One region of the Pseudomonas sp. PDM24 genome, then DNA from elsewhere that is predicted to be linked to it. Evidence: predicted binding sites of a transcription regulator. Region 1 holds the regulator's gene; each other region holds the start of a gene.
What was found. Region 1 encodes sigma-54, which starts transcription at its own class of promoters, with help from an activator protein. Its sites were predicted from a motif close to ANTGGCATNNANNTTGCTNT; they were not measured.
Positions count from the first base shown of each region.

Region 2: the regulator sigma-54 is predicted to act here: its motif matches at 5,321-5,340, upstream of nirB (nitrite reductase large subunit NirB).
Region 3: the regulator sigma-54 is predicted to act here: its motif matches at 4,778-4,797, upstream of glnA (glutamate--ammonia ligase).

Region 1 covers NZ_JAHUWR010000007.1:210,150-216,942, forward strand. The annotation lists gene KW837_RS22645 (hypothetical protein) at 1-85, shown strand, start outside; gene KW837_RS22650 (superoxide dismutase) at 87-698, shown strand; gene KW837_RS22655 (ZIP family metal transporter) at 754-1,647, shown strand; gene KW837_RS22660 (HPr family phosphocarrier protein) at 1,753-2,028, opposite strand; gene rapZ (RNase adapter RapZ) at 2,044-2,901, opposite strand; gene ptsN (PTS IIA-like nitrogen regulatory protein PtsN) at 2,904-3,368, opposite strand; gene hpf (ribosome hibernation-promoting factor, HPF/YfiA family) at 3,381-3,689, opposite strand; gene KW837_RS22680 (RNA polymerase factor sigma-54) at 3,769-5,262, opposite strand; gene lptB (LPS export ABC transporter ATP-binding protein) at 5,448-6,173, opposite strand; gene lptA (lipopolysaccharide transport periplasmic protein LptA) at 6,173-6,721, opposite strand; gene lptC (LPS export ABC transporter periplasmic protein LptC) at 6,708-6,793, opposite strand, start outside.
Region 2 covers NZ_JAHUWR010000001.1:1,552,418-1,559,210, forward strand. The annotation lists gene KW837_RS07025 (sugar ABC transporter substrate-binding protein) at 1-615, shown strand, start outside; gene KW837_RS07030 (L-iditol 2-dehydrogenase) at 831-1,604, shown strand; gene KW837_RS07035 (CBS domain-containing protein) at 1,691-2,131, opposite strand; gene nirD (nitrite reductase small subunit NirD) at 2,163-2,549, opposite strand; gene nirB (nitrite reductase large subunit NirB) at 2,549-5,110, opposite strand; gene KW837_RS07050 (DUF6124 family protein) at 6,068-6,427, shown strand; gene KW837_RS07055 (SCO family protein) at 6,707-6,793, shown strand, end outside.
Region 3 covers NZ_JAHUWR010000004.1:156,559-163,351, forward strand. The annotation lists gene glnL (nitrogen regulation protein NR(II)) at 1-1,054, opposite strand, end outside; gene KW837_RS15365 (DUF4124 domain-containing protein) at 1,385-1,987, opposite strand; gene KW837_RS15370 (DUF4124 domain-containing protein) at 1,984-2,499, opposite strand; gene KW837_RS15375 (chorismate mutase) at 2,592-3,140, opposite strand; gene glnA (glutamate--ammonia ligase) at 3,275-4,681, opposite strand; gene thiI (tRNA uracil 4-sulfurtransferase ThiI) at 5,012-6,466, shown strand; gene typA (translational GTPase TypA) at 6,606-6,793, shown strand, end outside.

The DNA.
Region 1 (6,793 bases):
CGAGTATCCGCGCACCCAGCGTTTGCTACACCGCGAGACGCCTCCCGCGCATCAGCCTGCGCCCTTACAACATGGAGTTCATTGAAATGGCTTTTACCTTGCCTGCCTTGCCGTACGCCTATGACGCCCTGGAACCGCATATCGATGCGCAGACCATGGAAATCCACTACGCCAAACACCACCAGACCTACATCAACAACCTCAACGCTGCAGTCGAAGGCACTGAATTTGCTGAATGGCCGGTGGAAAAACTGGTGGCGGCGGTCCAGCAATTGCCGGAAAGGCTCCGTGCGGCGGTGATCAATCAGGGCGGGGGGCATGCCAACCATTCGTTGTTCTGGGAAGTGATGGCACCCAACGGCGGAGGCCAACCTGAAGGCGCGCTGGCCAAGGCGATCGACGAACAGCTGGGTGGTCTCGACAACTTCAAGGAAGCCTTCACCAAAGCTGCGCTGACCCGTTTCGGCAGCGGTTGGGCCTGGTTGAGCGTGACGCCGCAAAAGACCTTGATTGTTGAAAGCAGCGGCAACCAGGACAGCCCGTTGATGAATGGCAATACGCCGATCCTCGGCCTGGATGTCTGGGAGCACGCTTACTACCTGCGCTATCAGAACCGCCGCCCGGAATACATCAATGCGTTCTACAACGTGATCAATTGGCCCGAAGTCGCTGCGCGTTATCAGGCTGCGCTGGTTTAGGGGGAACTAGTTGAGAACGCCCCCTAAGTCTCTATAAAACAATCCAGGGCTGACTATGGGCACTGAAACACTGGCGGTCGGAAGTGGACGAATGTTTCGTTACGCACTGGGATCGCTGTTACTGCTGGCGGGCATGACATTATTGGCTGCCCAAGGGCTGAGCTGGCTGGACCTCGAACCGAGACTGCAGCGTGCCCTGCAAGGCGGGGCGATTTGCGCCTTGGGTACGGCTTTGGGCGCGGTGCCGGTGCTGGTGATTCGGCAGATGCCTCAGGCAGTCAGCGACATATTGCTCGGTTTCGGAGCCGGGGTGATGCTCGCCGCGACGGCGTTTTCGCTGATCGTGCCGGGCATTGCCGCGGCAGAAAACCTCGGGCTGACGCCTTGGGCGGCCAGCGGCCTGATTAGCTTCGGCATCCTTCTGGGCGCATTCGGGTTGTTTCTGGTGGATCGCAGGGTGTCTGGCGCTACGCCCGAAATGCTCGTGGGGACACTGAAGCGATCGGTGATTCCACCGCGGATCTGGTTGTTTGTGTTTGCCATCATCGCCCACAACATCCCCGAAGGCATGGCTGTCGGCGTCTCGGCCGGTGGAGGCATGCCTGACGCCGACAGCCTGGCCATGGGCATCGCATTGCAGGATGTGCCGGAAGGACTGGTCATTGCGTTGGTGTTGGCCGGGGCAGGGATGTCGCGGGTCAAGGCGTTCCTGATCGGTGCTGCATCAGGGTTGGTCGAGCCGGTCTTTGCATTGTTATGCGCCTGGCTGGTAAGCCTTGCCGAACTGCTGTTGCCTTTGGGGCTGGCACTGGCGGCCGGTGCGATGTTGCTGGTTGTGACTCACGAAGTCATCCCCGAATCGCGCCGCCATGGTCACGACAAACTGGCCAGCCTTGGGCTGCTGATCGGGTTTTGTCTGATGATGGTGATGGATACAGCGTTGGCTTGAAAAACAGGATCAGAAGATCGCAGCCTCGTTTCACTCGACAGCTCCTACTGTATGCAGATCCTTGTAGGAGCTGTCGAGTGAAACGAGGCTGCGATCTTTTGATGTTTATTCGCCTTCGTCGAAGTAGTTGTTGATCAGCTTCACTAATGCATCCAGCGCTTCCTGCTCCTGTTCGCCTTCGGTAATCAGGTGGATTTTGGTGCCCTTGCCAGCGGCCAGCATCATCATGGCCATGATGCTTTTGCCATCGACCACGGATTCTGGCGTGCGTCCTACCCTGATCGTGCAATCCTTGAACTGACCGGCGACTCCGACAAATTTTGCAGACGCGCGGGCATGCAGACCCAGCTTGTTGATAATTTCGATTTCCAGAGCAGGCATCGCGATGTGAATCCTTTAGCTGAGGTCGCGGTGGCGGACCTGGACGTTCTTCAGGGTTTTTTGCAGGACCTGACCCAGACGTTCGGTCAGGTAGACAGAGCGGTGATGCCCGCCAGTGCAGCCAATGGCAATGGTGACATAGGCGCGATTGCTGGCGGCAAAGCGGGGTAGCCACTTGAGCAAGTATGAGGAAATGTCCTGGAACATCTCTTCGACGTCCGGCTGTGCCGCCAGGTACTCGGCCACCGGTTGATCAAGCCCGGACTGTGCCCGTAGCTCCGGCTTCCAGTAGGGGTTAGGCAGGCAGCGCACGTCGAACACCAGATCGGCGTCCACCGGCATGCCCCGCTTGAACCCGAAAGATTCCACCAGGAACGCAGTGCCGGGCTCCGGCTGATTCAGCAGGCGCAGTTTGATGGTATCGCGTAGCTGATACAGGTTCAGATTGGTGGTATTGACTTTTAGGTCAGCCAGATCGGCGATAGGCCCCAGCAGATTGGTTTCATCCTGGATCGCCTCCGCCAGCGAACGATTGGCGCTGCTCAGCGGGTGACGACGGCGAGTTTCCGAAAAGCGTTTGAGCAAGGTTTCTTCGTCGGCGTCCAGATACAGCACATCGCACTGGATATGCCGGCTGCGGACCTCTTCCAGCAATTCGGGAAACCGTGACAGGTGGCTCGGCAGGTTGCGCGCATCGATGGACACGGCCACCAGCGGTTGTGCCAGTTCGGTGTGAATCAGCGCGCGTTCGGCCAGTTCCGGCAGCAAGCCGGCCGGCAGGTTGTCGATACAGTAGTAGCCGTTGTCCTCGAGCACATCGAGGGCGGTACTTTTACCTGAGCCGGAGCGGCCACTGACGATGATCAGGCGCATGATTAGTGACCGTTCTGCTCGTCCAGGACAACCTGATACAAGGCTTCGTTGCTCGGGGCGCTGCGCAATTTTTCACGCACTTCCTTGCGATCCAGCATGCTGGCAATCTGGCGCAGCAATTCCAGGTGTGCATCGGTGGCGGCTTCCGGGACCAGCAGCACAAACAGCAGGTCAACCGGGGCACCGTCGATGGCATCGAAATCGATAGGGGCTTCCAGGTGCAGCAGCGCACTGATTGGCGAGGTGCAGCCTTTGAGCCGGCAGTGGGGGATGGCGATGCCGTTGCCGAAACCGGTAGAACCGAGTTTCTCACGGGCAATCAGGGCCTCGAAGACGTCCTGCATTTCCAGATCCGGTACTTCGCGGTGGATAAGGTTGGCAATTTGCTCGAGGGCTTTCTTTTTACTGCCACCCGGCGCGTTCACTTGGGAACGGCCGGGGGTCAGGATGGTTTCTAGTCGGATCATGGATTGGGGGTGTTAACGACCGGTCGCGCCCTGGAGGAGGCTCTGGGTCTTTTCCTTATGCTTTTTAAGTTGGCGATCCAGCTTGTCGGTCAGCAGGTCGATGGCGGCATACATGTCCGTATGCTCGGCATTGGCGACCACTTCTCCGCCGGGAATATGCAGCGTGGCTTCGATCTTCTGCAGCAGTTTTTCGACGTTCATCGTGACTTGCACATTGGTGATCTTGTCGAAATGCCTCTCTAATCGGTCGAGTTTTTCGCCGATGTAGGTGCGCAGGGGTTCGGTCACTTCCAGTTGGTGTCCACTGATGTTGACTTGCATACAGCTTCTCCTTCGTTGCCAGTGCATAAAGCGGCAGGCAGAAATGCCTGCCACTGGAACGCTGTGGCCAGCCCGGCGGCTACATCAACCGCTTCCGTTCGCTGGAAGGCGCGATCCCCAGGGATTCGCGGTACTTGGCGACGGTGCGACGGGCTACCTGAATGCCTTGTGCCTCCAGTAAACCAGCGATCTTGCTGTCACTCAACGGCTTTTTCTGATTTTCCGCGGCAACCAGTTTTTTGATGATCGCGCGGATCGCCGTGGACGAGCATTCACCGCCTTCAGAGGTACTGACGTGGCTGGAAAAAAAGTATTTCAGTTCATAGATGCCCCGTGGGGTATGCATGAATTTTTGCGTGGTCACCCGTGAAATGGTCGATTCATGCATGCCGACTGCTTCGGCAATGTCATGCAGCACCAACGGCTTCATGGCTTCGTCACCGTACTCAAGAAAGCCGCGTTGATGCTCGACGATCTGGGTGGCGACTTTCATCAGGGTTTCATTGCGGCTTTGCAGGCTCTTGATGAACCAGCGAGCCTCCTGCAGCTGATTACGCATGAAGGTGTTGTCAGCGCTGGTATCGGCGCGGCGCACGAAACCGGCATATTGGGCGTTGACCCGCAGGCGTGGCACCGATTCCTGGTTCAGCTCCACCAGCCAGCGCTCGTTGTCCTTGCGCACGATCACGTCGGGAACGACGTATTCGGCTTCGGTGGACTCGATCTGTGAGCCCGGGCGCGGGTTGAGGCTCTGGACCAATTCGATGACCTGGCGCAGCTCATCTTCCTTGAGCTTCATGCGGCGCATCAGCTGGCTGTAGTCGCGGCTGCCGAGCAGGTCGATGTAATCGGTGACCAGGCGCTTGGCTTCGGCCAGCCAAGGGGTCTTGGCGGACAACTGGCGCAGTTGCAGCAGCAGGCATTCACCCAGGTTGCGGGCGCCGATGCCAGCGGGTTCGAATTGCTGGATGCGGTGCAGGACGGCTTCGATTTCGTCGAGTTCGATGTCCAGTTCCGGGTCGAACGCTTCGAGGATTTCCTCGAGGGTTTCGTCCAGGTAGCCCTGATTGTTGATGCAGTCGATCAGGGTCACGGCGATCAGGCGATCAGTGTCGGACATCGGTGCCAGGTTCAGTTGCCAGAGCAAATGGCTTTGCAGGCTTTCACCGACCGATGTGCGGGTGGTGAAGTCCCACTCGTCGTCATCGTTGCTCGGCAGGCTGCTGGCGCTGGTCTGGTAGACATCCTCCCAGGCTGTGTCGACGGGCAATTCGTTGGGGATGCGCTCGTTCCAGTCGCCTTCCTCAAGGTTGTCCACCGTCGGGGCGGTTTCCTGGTAGGAGGGTTCCTGAATGTCGGCGTTGGGTTTCTGTTCGGCGCTATCGGCCAAGGGGTCGGCGTTATCGAAGTCGTCGCCTTCTTCCTGGCGTTCGAGCATCGGATTGGACTCCAGAGCCTCCTGGATTTCCTGTTGCAGGTCCAGGGTCGACAATTGGAGCAGGCGGATGGCCTGTTGCAGCTGCGGTGTCATCGTCAGCTGCTGGCCCATTCTCAAGACTAGCGATGGTTTCATGGCAGGGGCTTAACACCTTATTCGCCGGCGCACATGCGCCATCCACTACAGGGCGCCGAAGCGCCAAACATAAGCAAATTATATGCCCGAAACTGAAGTGTTTGCCTAGAGCGCTGTAACAATAAAAAGTTATTGATTTTTTATTGAAGTAAGCGCTCCCTCGGCGACCCGGGCACCTCAGGTGCTTACAGGCGGAACTCGTGGCCCAGATACACTTCCTTGACCAGTTCATTGGCGAGGATGGTGGCGGAGTCACCTTCAGCAATCAGTTGGCCGTCGTTGACGATGTAGGCGGTTTCGCAGATATCCAGGGTCTCACGAACGTTGTGGTCCGTGATCAGCACGCCAATGCCTTTAGCCTTGAGGTGATGGATGATCTGCTTGATGTCGCCCACCGAAATCGGGTCCACGCCGGCGAAGGGTTCGTCGAGGAGGATGAATTTCGGGTTGGTAGCCAGTGCCCGGGCGATTTCCACACGGCGGCGTTCACCACCGGACAGGCTCATGCCGAGATTGTCACGGATGTGATGGATGTGAAATTCCTGCAGCAGGCTTTCCAGCTCTTGGCGACGACCGGCCTTATCGAGCTCCTTGCGGGTCTCGAGGATGGCCATGATGTTGTCGGCCACCGACAGTTTGCGAAAGATCGACGCTTCTTGCGGAAGATAGCCGATGCCGGCCTTCGCACGACCGTGCATCGGCTGGTGGCTGACGTCCAGGTCGTCGATCAGTACGCGGCCTTGATCGGCCTGTACCAGGCCGACAATCATATAGAAACAGGTGGTTTTACCGGCGCCGTTAGGGCCAAGCAGGCCGACGATCTGACCGCTGTCGATGGACAGGCTGACGTCGCGCACGACCTGACGGCTCTTGTAGCTCTTGGCCAGATGCTGAGCTTTCAGAGTTGCCATTACTGGGCCTTTTGCTCGTCGGTTTTCTTCTTCGGCTGGATCACCATGTCGATGCGAGGGCGTGCCTCGGTGACCTTGTTACCCGTGGCGCGACCGGCGCTCGCAAGCTTTTTGACCGTGTCGTAGACGATTTTCTCGCCTTGGGTGACGTTGTTGTCCTTATCGATGACTTTGGCGCGATCGATCAGCACGACGCGGTTTTGCGAGGCGTGGTACTGGATAGTTACGCCATAGCCCTGGACCGGCTTGGTATCGCCCGCCGTTTGCAGTTGCTCGAAGTAGGCAAGGTTGCCCACCGAAGTCACCACGTCGATGTCGCCGGTCGGGGTGCGGGTGATGGTCACGGTATTGCCGGTGACCTTCATCGAGCCCTGGGTGATGATCACATCGCCCTTATAGGTGGCAACGCCGTTCTTGTCGTCCAGTTGGGCATCGTCGGCCTGAATGCGGATAGGCTGCTCTTGATCGTTCGGCAGAGCCCAGGCGCTCACGCTTCCCAGTGCTGCGCCCAGACTGAGCAAAATAGGGAGAGTTTTAACGAGCCTCATACTGTCCTCTTACGTTCGATAGCAGGTGTATCCTGCTTTCTTTCAAGTACGCTTTCATTCCGTTGCCTGTCG
Region 2 (6,793 bases), on a different contig from region 1:
CAGTACGGCCCGCCGGGTGTTTCGAGCAACGGCTTCAACGAGACACTGGCCCTGTTCAACAGCGGCAAATGCGCGATCTGGGTCGATGCCAGCGTCGCCGGCTCCTTCATCACCGACACAACTCAAAGCAAGGTCGCCGATAAGGTCGGCTTCGTCGCGGCGCCCACGCAGGTCACCGACAAGGGCTCGTCCTGGCTCTATGCCTGGTCGCTGGCCATCCCTGCGACGTCCAAACACAAGGAAGCCGCCAAAGCCTTTGTGACCTGGGCGACCTCCAAGGACTACATCCAACTGGTCGTCGATAAGGATGGCATCACCAACGTACCGCCGGGCACTCGTATGTCCACCTACAGCGACGCTTATTTGCAGGCTGCACCCTTCGCCGGTGTCACGCTGAAAATGATGCAGAACGCCGACCCTGCACACCCGTCAGTCCAACCCGTGCCTTATGTCGGTATCCAGTACGTGACCATTCCTGAATTCCAGGCCATCGGCACGTCGGTCGGCAAGCTGCTGTCTGCGGCGCTCACCGGGCAGATGCCGGTTGAGCAGGCTCTGGCCTCGGCCCAGCAAACCACCGAACGCGAGATGAAGCGCGCTGGTTATCCAAAATAGCAACATACCGATAGATCAAGACGCAGAACCAGTGGGGGAACCTGTAGGAGCGAGGCTTGCCCGCGAAGAATGCGCCGCGGTTTTTCAGGTATTACGCGTCATCGTTCTTCGCGGGCAAGCCTCGCTCCTACAGGGGGGGCTTCGCAGACTGACGACCGCATTTAATGCCCTCAACGGGGGCATCTCTCTATAGCTCTAATGAATGGATGGGAAAAATGAAACGTCTGGAAGGAAAAAGCGCCCTTATCACCGGTTCTGCCAGAGGCATCGGAAGAACGTTCGCGCAAGCCTATATCCGCGAAGGCGCTACGGTCGCGATCGCAGACATCAACCTGGAACGCGCGCAAGCCACTGCGGCCGAGCTGGGGCCGAATGCCTATGCGGTCGAGATGGACGTGACCGATCAGCAGTCAATCGACGGCGCTATCGCAGCGGTCATCGCCACCACAGGCAAGCTCGATATCCTGATCAACAACGCGGCCCTGTTTGATCTCGCACCGATTACGGAAATTTCTCGCGAGAGCTACGAACGGCTGTTCTCGATCAACGTGTCCGGCACCCTGTTCACCCTGCAGGCCGCGGCCAAACAGATGATCCGCCAGGGCCATGGCGGCAGAATCATCAATATGGCCAGTCAGGCCGGTCGACGCGGTGAAGCGCTTGTCGCGGTGTATTGCGCGACCAAAGCAGCGGTGATCAGCCTCACGCAATCGGCGGGTCTCAATCTCATTCCCCATAACATCAACGTGAATGCCATCGCACCGGGCGTGGTGGACGGTGAGCATTGGGATGGCGTCGATGCGCTGTTCGCCAAATATGAGAACCGGCCGCTTGGGGAAAAGAAAAGGCTGGCGGGTCAGGAAGTACCCTATGGACGTATGGGCACGGCAGACGATCTTGTCGGCATGGCGATCTTCCTGGCATCAAACGAGAGTGAGTATGTCGTGGCGCAAACCTATAACGTCGATGGCGGCAACTGGATGAACTGACGAGTATCGAACCCCAATTAAAGCCCCTACCGAACAGGCCATGTCTACTGCACCGTAGACATGGCCTGCTCGTTCCCGTCCGGCCCTCAATGCCCGCGAATGTAGTGCTCCAGTTGCCGAATCAAATCCGCCTGCTCGACGATGGCTTCCTTGACCAGATCGCCAATCGACAACAGCCCGATCAGTTCGCCACTCTCCAGCACCGGCAGATGGCGCAAATGACTGTCGGTCATGACCGCCATGCAGCGCTCGATGCTCTGCTGACTGTCGGCGGTCACCACCGGCGCGCTCATGATCTCGCGCACCGGCGTGCCGACTGAAGATCGCCCCTGTAGCACCACCTTGCGCGCATAGTCGCGCTCGCTGATGACGCCGACCACCTGCCCGTCTTCAATGACGGGCAACGCGCCGACGTTCTTCTCGGCCATCATTTTCAGGGCGTCGAGGACCATCTGATCCGGCGCGATGCTGTGCACCTGCTGGTTTTGCACGACTTTCAGTTTGAGCAACTGTGCGGCTGTCTTCATCAACGTTCTCCGATACGGTTCAGGGCAGCGATCAAGCCGCCGCGACTTCCACGATGCCGGCGTTCAGGCGCACCGGCCACACCCGCAGGCGCTGCTCCGGGTATTCCAGGCAACTGCCGTCTTCAAGACGGAAATGCTGCTTGTAGATCGGCGACGCCACCACCAGATCACCCTTGAGGCTGCCGATCAGTCCGCGGCCGATGACGTTCGCGCCGGATTGCGGATCATGGTTGTCGATGGCGTAGAGGGTGCGACCTTCGGCCTGCGGCAGGTAGAACAGCGCCACCTGCGCGCCGTCGAGCCAGACGACAACGCCGGAGTTGCTGACCAGATCCTGCTGGCTGCACACCGCCTGCCACGCCTGAGCATTGGCCGCGGTTGCAGGGACTTCGACACGCTGGGTATTGGACTGACTCATCAGGCATTCTCCTCGGTGACAGGGATAAGGTTGAGTTCGGCGGCCATGATCGGCCGGCGTTGACCGCGTTCCTGAACAAAATGGATGTCCGGGTCCGGGCGTTTATCGTTGACGAAGGTGCGGAAGCGCTTGAGTTTTTCCGGGTCTTTGAGGGCGTTGGCCCATTCGCATTCGTAGCGGTTGACCACCAGTTGCATCTGCGATTCGAGTTCTGCGCCGAGCCCCAGGCTGTCGTTGATGACCACGTCCTTGAGGTAATCCAGGCCGCCCTCCAGGCTTTCGCGCCAGACCGAGGTGCGCTGCAATTTATCGGCGGTGCGGATGTAGAACATCAGGAACCGGTCGATGTAACGGATCAGGGTTTCATCGTCGAGGTCAGTGGCGAACAGCTCGGCATGACGCGGACGCATACCACCGTTACCGGCGACATAGAGGTTCCAGCCGTTCTCGGTGGCGATCACGCCCACGTCCTTGCTTTGCGCCTCGGCACATTCACGGGTGCAGCCAGAGACGGCGAACTTGAGCTTGTGCGGCGAGCGCAGGCCTTTGTAGCGATCCTCGAGGGTCAGGGCCATTTTCACGCTGTCCTGCACGCCATAACGGCACCAGGTGCTGCCCACGCAAGATTTCACCGTGCGGGTCGATTTGCCGTAGGCATGCCCGGTTTCGAAACCGGCCTCAATCAACTCGGACCAGATGTCCGGCAACTGATGCAACTGCGCGCCGAACAGGTCGATCCGCTGGCCGCCGGTGATTTTCGTGTAGAGGTCGTATTTCTTCGCCACCACGCCAATCGCAATCAGCTTGTCGGCTGTGATCTCGCCCCCGGCGATGCGCGGCACCACCGAATAGGTGCCGTTTTTCTGCATGTTGGCCATGAAAGTGTCGTTGGTGTCCTGCAACGGCACCAGCGAGGCATCCATGATCGGCTGGTTCCAGCACGAGGCGAGGATCGAGCCCACCGCCGGTTTGCACACGTCGCAACCGGTGTGACCACGGCCGTGCTTGGCCAGCAGTTCTTCGAAGGTGATCACCCCTTCTACCCGCACCAGCGCATAAAGCTCCTGACGGGTGTAGGCGAAGTGTTCGCACAGGCTCTTGTCGACACTGACGCCACGGGCAATCAATTCATGCTCGAACACTTGCTTGAGCAGCCCTGCGCAACCACCGCAACCGGTGCAAGCCTTGGTCTGCGACTTGAGCAGGCCGAGGTCGGTGCAGCCACCGTCGATGGCCGAGCAGATCGAGCCCTTGGTGACGTTATGGCACGAGCACACCGTCGCCGCCTCAGGCAACGCGCCCGGGCCCAGGGTTGGCGCACCGGTGGACGATGGCAGAATCAGGCTGGCAGGTTCCGACGGCAAGGCAATGCCGTTCTGCATGTATTGCAGCAAGGTGTCGTAGTAGCTGTTGTCGCCGACCAGCACCGCGCCGAGCACGCGTTTGCTGTCAGCATCCACCACCAGGCGGCGGTAGCTGGCCGTGGCTTCATCGATGAACTGATAGCTGCGCGCACCCGGCGTCTGGGCATGAGCATCGCCGATGGAGCCGACATCCACGCCGAGCAGTTTGAGCTTGGTCGACATGTCGGCGCCCTGGAACGGCTCCGCCACTTGATTGCACAGCAGCGTCGCGACGCCACGGGCCATTTGATAACCCGGAGCGACCAGACCGAAGAGGCTGCCATTCCAGGCGGCACACTCGCCAATCGCATAGATATTCGGATCGCTGGTCAGGCACTGATCGTCAATCACCACGCCGCCACGGGGACCGATGTCCAGCGCACATTGGCGGGCCAGCGCGTCTTGCGCGCGGATGCCGGCGGAGAACACGATCAGGTCGGCTTCGAGGAATTCGTCATTGGCGAAATTCATCCGGTAGCGGTACTCCTCGCCGGCACTGATCGACTGCGTGCCACGCGACAGATGCACGCCAACACCGAGCCGCTCGATTTGCGCCTTCAGCGCCAGGCCACCCTGCTCGTCCAGCTGCACCGGCATCAGGCGTGGGGCAAATTCCACCACATGCGCTTCCAGGCCCAGGCTTTTCAGGGCGTTGGCGGCTTCCAGGCCAAGCAGGCCACCGCCGACTACTACGCCGCGCCGGGCATTGGCCGCCGCGGCACGAATCGCGTCGAGGTCTTCGAGGGTGCGATAGACCAGGCGCGAGTCACCTTCTGCACCTTCAATAGGCGGTACGAAAGGATAAGAGCCGGTGGCCAGAACCAATTTGTCGTACGCGACGCAACCTTGTGCGGTAATCACCTGGCGTCGCGCTCGATCGATTTCCAGCACCGGCACGCCCAAATGCAGAGTGACGCCCGGCGTCTGGTACAGAGAGGCTTCGCCCAGGGCCAACGACTCGGCATCGCGACCGCCGAAATACTCGGACAGATGCACCCGGTCGTAGGCGCGCATTGGCTCTTCGCTGAAGACATGCAGCCGGTAATGGTCGAGGGCACCGCGCTCGATGAGCTGCTCGACACAATGATGTCCGACCATGCCATTGCCGATCACGATCAGTGTTTGCAGTTTGTTCAACGCGGCAACATTGGAATTCATAGTAAGCACCCAGCCAAAGCCAATCACGGTTAAAAAAAGCAAAAAAAAACGCCTGAAACCTCTCGGTTTCAGGCGTCTTTGCCTGTTCTTCGCGGTGTTCGACCTGGCGCCTTCGCCGGATCCACCGATGTTGCCCACGACCTGCTCGGCCGCTCGATCATCGTTGACCGAGTGGGCTGCCCATCTGTTTTCGATGGACCTGAGGGTATCAATGCAGCCTTTGTGCCAGTCTGCGGCGTATGACTTCCTCAGTGCTGGAAAACCGACCTCTGAACGATGGGGAAATGTGATAAAGACACCGGCCCAGGCGGGTCTCATCGGGCGTTAGTCAACTTTGCAGGAGCCCGCGAGCGGGTGGACGGACGTTGGAGCGGTAGGAAGGAATAGCTCAGGAAACCGCTTCGCACTGGTGCATGTTGTCAGGCATGGCTCTTTAAAAGTGCATACGGCTACGTTCTATTTGGGCTTGAGCAATGCCAGTGAGTTAAGCGCGAATCCCTGTGGGAGCGGGCTTGCTCGCGAAGACGGCGGCACAGTCAATATTGATGTCGCCTGACACGCCGCTTTCGCGAGCAAGCCCGCTCCCACAGGGATTCGCAACATTGCCGGAATGCGCGTGTTTAAAAGCCCTGAAGGTTACTTCCTGAAAGCTACAAGATCTTGCGCCGTTGCCTACGCTTACGCCAGAATCCGCCGGCTTGTGCGCCTTGGGGTTGCTCGGTAACTTGATTCGCGTCACTGCCCATCAGTGATCGGGTTTAGTCGCCCGGGGTTATAAGTAAGGTGTACAAGCTCTTGTCAGTCAGGCATTCCCATGCCTGCACTTGATGGTGGTTGTGCGCAGGGCGCCTTCGGGCGCGCCGGCTTTGCTAGCTTCCCCGGTCGACTAACCTGCGTACAGCTGCCTCCCTCTCGTTTAGTCGCAAGAGGGTGGCACCCAATCAGAGAAGCCAGCTTATGTTCAAAGTTACGCCCAACCCACCGGACATCGATCCGATATCTCCGTACGAACCCGATTCAAAGAAGCTCAATGAGGCCGCCGAGCGGGCTCTGAACTTCCACTTCCCGTCGAATGCCGACATCAAAGCCACCGCGCGTAAACCCAGCAAGCTGTTTGCCGTGGCCCCAGAGGCGACTACCGAAACCCTGGCGGTTTTTTTGGTCGAGACACTGGCCTCGGTCGATGTGATGGTCCATCAGTTGGTGGATCATCTGGAGGGTGAGTCGCGTCACGCCCTGCTGGGCATTTCAAACAGCATCATGGTGGCGGAGATCACCGCGAACCGGGTGCTGGATCACATTAATACGCCTGAGTAGGTATGAACTGTTGTGGTGAGTGAGTTACTGACGCAGGGTTGTGCAGTGATCCTGTTTTTGGGGCCGCTGCGCGACCCAGCGGGAGCAATCTCCCTCGCCACAGGTTTCTCGGTGTTTGATCCCAGTAGGGTATCCCGAGGCCGCGACCTTTTGGCGCATGACCGGCGGGCCATCGATTGAGCGCCATAGCGCAACAGTTTGTTAACATCCGTGCGCTTTTTTTCGTCTGATTGATCAGCCACTGTAGATTCCCGGTCGCTACACAGGATGCTTTTTTCCATGAGTACGTTGTATACCCGTCGCACGGTCCTGCAAGGCATGAGCCTGTTGAGCCTTGGCCTGCTCGCCGGCTGCGATGACAGCAGC
Region 3 (6,793 bases), on a different contig from region 1:
GAAAGATCGAGAACGTGGTGTGGCCTGGATGGCTTTCACATTCGATCAGGCCCTGGTGCTGGCTGATGATGTTCTGGGTAATGGCCAGGCCCAGCCCGGTACCGTCCGGGCGACCGCTGACCATGGGAAAGAAGATGGTTTCCTGCAGCTCGGCGGGGATCCCCGGGCCGTTGTCGATGATTTCGATCTTGGTCACCAGGCGGTGGCGCACGTGACCGATGGTGAACTGGCGCATGGCGCGGGTACGCAAGCTGATGCGGCCAAGGCGCAGCTCGTTCTGGCTACTGATGGCCTGCATCGCGTTGCGCACAATGTTCAGGACGGCCTGAATCATCTGTTCGCGATCGATCAACACATCCGGAATGCTTGGGTCGTAGTCACGCACCAAAGTGATGCAGCCCTGACTTTCGGCCTCTACCAGCTGACCCACGCGCTCCAGCACTTCATGGACATTGCACATGGCCAGTGACGGCAATTTGTTGGAGCCGAGCATGCGATCCACCAGATTGCGCAGGCGATCGGCTTCTTCAATGATGACGTTGGTGTAATCGCGCAGGCTTTCTTCCGGCAATTCACGGGCGAGCAACTGAGCCGCGCCACGAATCCCGCCGAGCGGGTTTTTGATTTCATGGGCGAGGCCGCGTACCAGCATCTTGCTGGTCTCCTGCTTCGACAGCTGCGCCTCTTCCTTGGTGATCCGCAACAAGCGGTCACGCGGGTGAACCTCCAGCAACAGCAGCGTATTGCCATTGCTCAGGATCGGTGTCACGGCGTAGTCGACGGTCAGGGTCTGGCCGGTGAGGGCGGTGAGCATCGCTTCGCGCTTGGTGAACGGGTGCGCCTGCTGGACTGCCTGGCGCAGGGAGTTCAGCGCCTCGGTGGATTCGGTGAACAACTCGCTGATGAACTGTCCATGGCTACGCTGGCCGCTGATGGCCAGCAGCATTTCCGCCGCCGGGTTCATGTACTCAAGGCGCAGTTCGGCGTCGAGCAGAATGGTTGCGGTGGTCAGGTTGTCGAGTAGCAAGCGGTGTAGTGCGTCGCTAATGGTCATCAGGACCTCTTTTGGAGCAGGGCATGCGCATGAATAACGCGCCGATACGGGGAAAATGCAAAAACCAAACCAAGGCTCCGAAAAGAAGCGTTTAGAGCCTGAAACAGGCGTTTAACGCTCATTTGCGTGGCGTTCTGCCAGCTTTTGCGGGTACTTTCGAACCAAAATGGGTTGTGTTGTGAGTACTGTGCACTCTATTGCACCAATATAGTGCGCAAACCTGAACGAAGTAAAAGAAGCGCAGGAAGGTCGGACATGTAGGAGTCAGGCTTGCCGACGAAGGCGTCCTTAAGAGCGCTTTCGCCGGCAAGCCTGGCTCCTACACGGGCATTAGCGCCAGAAGGAGCTTTCTTCTTCGGGTTTGTCTTTGAGGGGGCATTCCGGCCGTTGGCCGTAGTCGGTAAGGACGCAGGGTTTGACCTGACGTTTCTGCGCGAGGGAAATGCGCTGCATGTGGAAGGGTTGATTGGCCGTGCGTTCGACGGTACGGCCCTGTTCGTCGAGGATTTCCACCGACAGGTTGTGGCTGCCGCGATCGATGTTGCTCAGGGCGAACACCGGGCTCGGGCCAGGCTCGGCGGTGGGTTGTCCATCCAGTAGCAGGCGATAGCGATGGCCCTGTTGCAGGCCGGGTTCGCTGGTAACGCTGACGATCAATTCACCGGCAGTGCTACGGATCGTGGCATCCGGGTCCGGCACCAGCACACGAAGCATGTCGTAATGAAACAGTGGTTTGGCTTTCGTGGCCGTCATTGGCGCGGTGCTGCTCGGGTTGGCCGACATCCGATTGCTGGTCGCCAGTGGTACACGCTTGGCATTACGGGTGCCCGGCTGATCGGTGAAGACCCGATTGCCTTGGGCGTCTATGTAGGTAAAAACCTCGGCCAATGCCGGCAGGCCGATCAGGCATGCGACCAACAGCCAGTACCTCAAGGCTTATGCACCCGTTGTACGGTGAAGGTCACGGTGGGGCTCTGCTGCACCACGTTTTGCCCATCGATCACCTGAACCGCGAGGCGGTGTTCGCCACGGTCGATGTTCACCAGTTGCAGAATCGGCACGTTGCTCGGTTGGCCGTAGGGTTGATCGTCCAGTAACAGCCTGAATCGATGAGAGCCTTGCAGGCGCGGTTGGATCAATGCGCTGACCGTGAACGTGCCGTTGTTGGCGCGCAGGGCTTCTTCGGTGGGCAAGCCGGTTAGCTCCAGTACTTGATAGGCGCTGCCGGGCTGTTCGCGGCTACTGGCTTGCGCAGGCGCTACAGGTTCGCTCGGAGGTTGAAGCTCGACGCTGTTGAGCGGTGGCAACTCCACGGGCTGAGCCTTTACGCCATCGGGCGGTTGATTGCTGTACGCGGTGTTGCCGTTGGCGTCGGTGTATTTGTAGATCTGCGCGGCGGCGGGCAGGGCGATCAGCACAAGCAGGCATAACAACAATGAGCGCATTGCAGGCTTCCATTGGCCGTTGGGCAAGTGTCCGGCCCTGTTCCGTTCATGGCGACAGCATAGAGCACTTCAGCGCACGCCGGCAGACCGGCTCAGCGGCTGGCGCTGCACAACTCGGCGGTGGCGCGTACCTGGGCGAGTTTTCGCAGTGGCGCTTGGGCGCCGGTTTTATTGGCCTTGGCCAGCCATGACGGGCACTGCGGGTCGTTGCGATAAGGGCTGAAATCGGCCAGTTGTTGCAGCAGGCGTTTTTGTAACTGATCAAGTTGGGGGCGGATCTGCCCGATGAGATCGGGGCGAGGATCATTGGGCGCCTTGCCTTGGGCATGCCAGTCAGACAGGTGCGCGTATTGCACCAGTTTGTTGGCCTCGATCTGCGCCGAGAAGAACTGTTCGACGGCTTCGTTGCTCAATTTATAGGCAGGTGCCAGAGCGACAGCACCGGCAATGACTTCGCGCTCGCGCTGCCGGTCTTCGACAGGTTTGCCGCTGTCCCATTTGCTCAGCGCGACCTGATCGGCAATCGCCAGGCGTTCTTCGATGGTGCCAAGCAACGGGGCGAGGGCGGCAGGTGCCGGGCTGGCAAAAGCACTGTTGGCCAGCAGGGCGGTGAGCAGGGCAAGGCATGGACGTAGGCGCATGGGGCATCTCGGCTTTATCGGATGAAAGCCATGATGCACGCAACCGGGCATCCGATGACAGACGGTCGCCCATAAAAAAGGCCTCCCGAAGGAGGCCTCTCTTTTGTCACGCCGCGTAGCGCGGCGCTACCGGATCAGCAGCTGTAGTACAGCTCATATTCCAGTGGGTGTACGAAGGTGCGAACCTTGATTTCTTCTTCGCTTTTCAGGGCGATGTAAGCGTCGATGAAGTCGTCGCTGAAAACGCCGCCTTTGGTCAGGAACGCACGACCTTTGTCCAGCTCTTCCAGGGCTTCTTTCAGGCTGCCGCAAACTTGTGGGATCTCTTTCGCCTCTTCAGGCGGCAGGTCGTACAGGTTTTTGTCAGCTGCGTCGCCAGGGTGGATCTTGTTCTGGATGCCGTCCAGGCCAGCCATCAACAGTGCAGCGAAGCCCAGGTACGGGTTAGCTGCCGGATCCGGGAAGCGAGCTTCGATACGGCGAGCGCGAGGGCTGGACACGTAAGGAATACGGATCGAAGCCGAACGGTTGCGAGCCGAGTAAGCCAGCATCACTGGCGCTTCGAAACCTGGGACCAGACGCTTGTAGGAGTTGGTCGACGGGTTGGTGAAGCCGTTCAGAGCCTTACCGTGCTTGATGATGCCGCCGATGAAGTACAGAGCGGTATCGGACAGGCCGGCATAGCCTTCGCCAGCGAAGGTGTTCTTGCCATCTTTGGCGATGGACAGGTGAACGTGCATACCCGAACCGTTGTCGCCGTACAGAGGCTTAGGCATGAAGGTCGCGGTGCGGCCATATGCATCAGCAACGTTATGTACGCAGTACTTCAGGGTCTGAACTTCGTCAGCCTTGGCAACCAGGGTGTTGAACTTCACGCCGATTTCGTTCTGACCGGCAGTCGCCACTTCGTGGTGGTGAACTTCGATGACCAGGCCCATTTCTTCCATGGCGTTGCACATGGAGGTACGGATTTCGTGGTCGTGGTCGAACGGCGGAACAGGGAAGTAGCCGCCTTTGACGCCTGGACGGTGGCCTTTGTTGCCGCCTTCCACGTCCTGGTCGGACATCCACGAACCTTGTTCGGAGAAGATTTTGAACATCGAACCGGAGATGTCGGACTTGAACTTCACTTCGTCGAAGATGAAGAATTCAGGCTCTGGACCAACGAATACGGTGTCGCCGATACCGGTCGACTTCAGGTATTCCTCGGCACGCTTGGCGATCGCACGTGGGTCACGGTCGTAGCCTTGCATGGTCGAAGGCTCGATCACGTCGCAAACCAGGATCAGGGTCGGCTCTTCGGTGAACGGGTCGAGAACGGCAGTGCTGTCGTCCGGCATCAGGATCATGTCGGAAGCTTCGATGCCTTTCCAGCCAGCGATGGAGGAACCGTCGAACATTTTGCCTTCTTCGAAGAAAGCTTCATCCAGCCCATCGCGAGCCGGCATGGTCACGTGGTGCTGAGTGCCTTTTGTGTCCGTGAAGCGCAGATCAATCCACTTGACGTCATGATCTTTGATGAGTTGAACCGACTTCGACATAGTGTCCTCCGGGTGGCTTCGGGCTTAGTAGTGGATGCCCTTAGAATGTGGGTGATGCCGGCGCGAATACTCTGCCAAGGCAACCTGCCTCACAAGGGAGCAAATTGCATGCCAGTGCCCCACCATGGGTTTTTTGCCCCAATATCACGCTTATAAAGGTGCAAAGCCTCGAAAAGCGCCAAACCTCGCCCTGTAATGTAGCGTCGAATTCCATAAATGACCTGTTTTGGTGCGCACAAAACCTTCTGCACATTAACTGGTTAAACCTTGAGCAATTTCCGCTATAATCCGCGCCCCCCTTTTTCGGCTGGCCCAGCGCGCGCTGTTTTCATGAAACTAATCGTAAAAGTCTTCCCCGAGATCACCATCAAGAGCCGCCCGGTACGGATGCGTTTCATCCGCCAGTTGGCCAAAAACATCCGTACCGTGCTCCGCGATCTGGACCCGGCTGTGGTGGTCAACGGTGTGTGGGACAATCTCGAGCTGGAAACCCGCGTCAGCGAGCCGAAAGCCCTGAAGGAGATGACCGAGCGCCTGAGCTGCATGCCGGGTATCGCGCATTTCCTGCAGGTCGATGAATACCCGTTGGGCGACTTCGACGACATCGTCGCCAAGTGCAAGCAGCATTTCGGTGACGCCCTGGCCGGGAAGATTTTTTCGGTGCGCTGCAAGCGTGCCGGCAAGCACGAATTCAGCTCCATGGACGTCGAGAAATACGTCGGCAGCCAACTGCGTCGTCAGTGCGGCGCCGCCGGAATCTCGCTCAAAGCGCCGGAAATCGAAGTTCGCATCGAAATTCGCGACAAACGGTTGTTCGTGATCCACAGCCAGCACAACAGCATCGGCGGTTATCCGCTGGGTGCCCTGGAACAGACGCTTGTACTGATGTCCGGTGGCTTCGATTCCACCGTCGCCGCCTACCAGATCATGCGCCGCGGGCTGATGAGCCATTTCTGCTTCTTCAATCTGGGCGGACGAGCCCACGAACTGGGCGTCATGGAAGTCGCGCACTTCATCTGGAAGAAGTACGGCAGCTCCCAACGCGTGTTATTTGTCAGTGTGCCGTTCGAGGAAGTACTGGGAGAAATTCTCGGGAAAGTCGATAACAGTCATATGGGCGTAGTTTTGAAGCGTATGATGTTGCGCGCTGCTTCCCGTATTGCCGATCGGCTGGAGATCGAAGCGCTGGTCACCGGCGAAGCGATTTCCCAGGTGTCGAGCCAGACGTTGCCGAACCTGTCCGTGATCGACTGCGTGACCGACAAGCTGGTCTTGCGCCCGCTGATCGCCAGTCACAAGCAGGACATCATCGACCTGGCCAACGAAATCGGTACTGCCGATTTCGCCAAGCATATGCCGGAATACTGCGGGGTCATCTCGGTGAACCCAAAGACCCACGCCAAGCGTCCGCGCGTGGAGCATGAAGAGAAAGAATTCGACATGGCGGTCCTTGAGCGTGCGCTCGAGAACGCCAAACTGGTGCCGATCGATCGCGTAATCGACGAATTGGGCCAGGATTTGCAGATCGAAGAAGTCAGCGAAGCTCTGGCGGGCCAGATCATCATCGACATCCGTCACCCGGATGCCGCTGAAGACGAGCCGCTGGAACTTGCTGGCATTGAGGTGCAGACGATGCCGTTTTATGCATTGAACGCTCGTTTCAAGGAACTGGACCCTACTCGCCAGTACCTGCTGTATTGCGACAAAGGCGTGATGAGTCGCCTGCATGCCCACCATTTGCTCAGTGAGGGGCATGCCAATGTGCGCGTTTATCGACCGAGCTAAGTGCCCGGGGCTGTTTGCCTGTGGCCTGCGTCACCGGCCCCCCGACGCCGCCGTCAAGCTGTAACGGCTTTGCCGGACTCTACTGTAAATCGCTGCCAAGACTTGTCAGCACACCGAATCCTCTGATCGAGATACACAAGTGATCGAAAATCTACGCAACATCGCCATCATTGCTCACGTTGACCATGGTAAAACCACCCTGGTAGACAAACTCTTGCGTCAATCCGGCACCCTGGAGCGCAACGAGCTCAACGACGAGCGCGTGATGGACTCCAACGACCAGGAGAAAGAGCGCGGTATTACCATTCTGGCGAAAAACACCGCCAT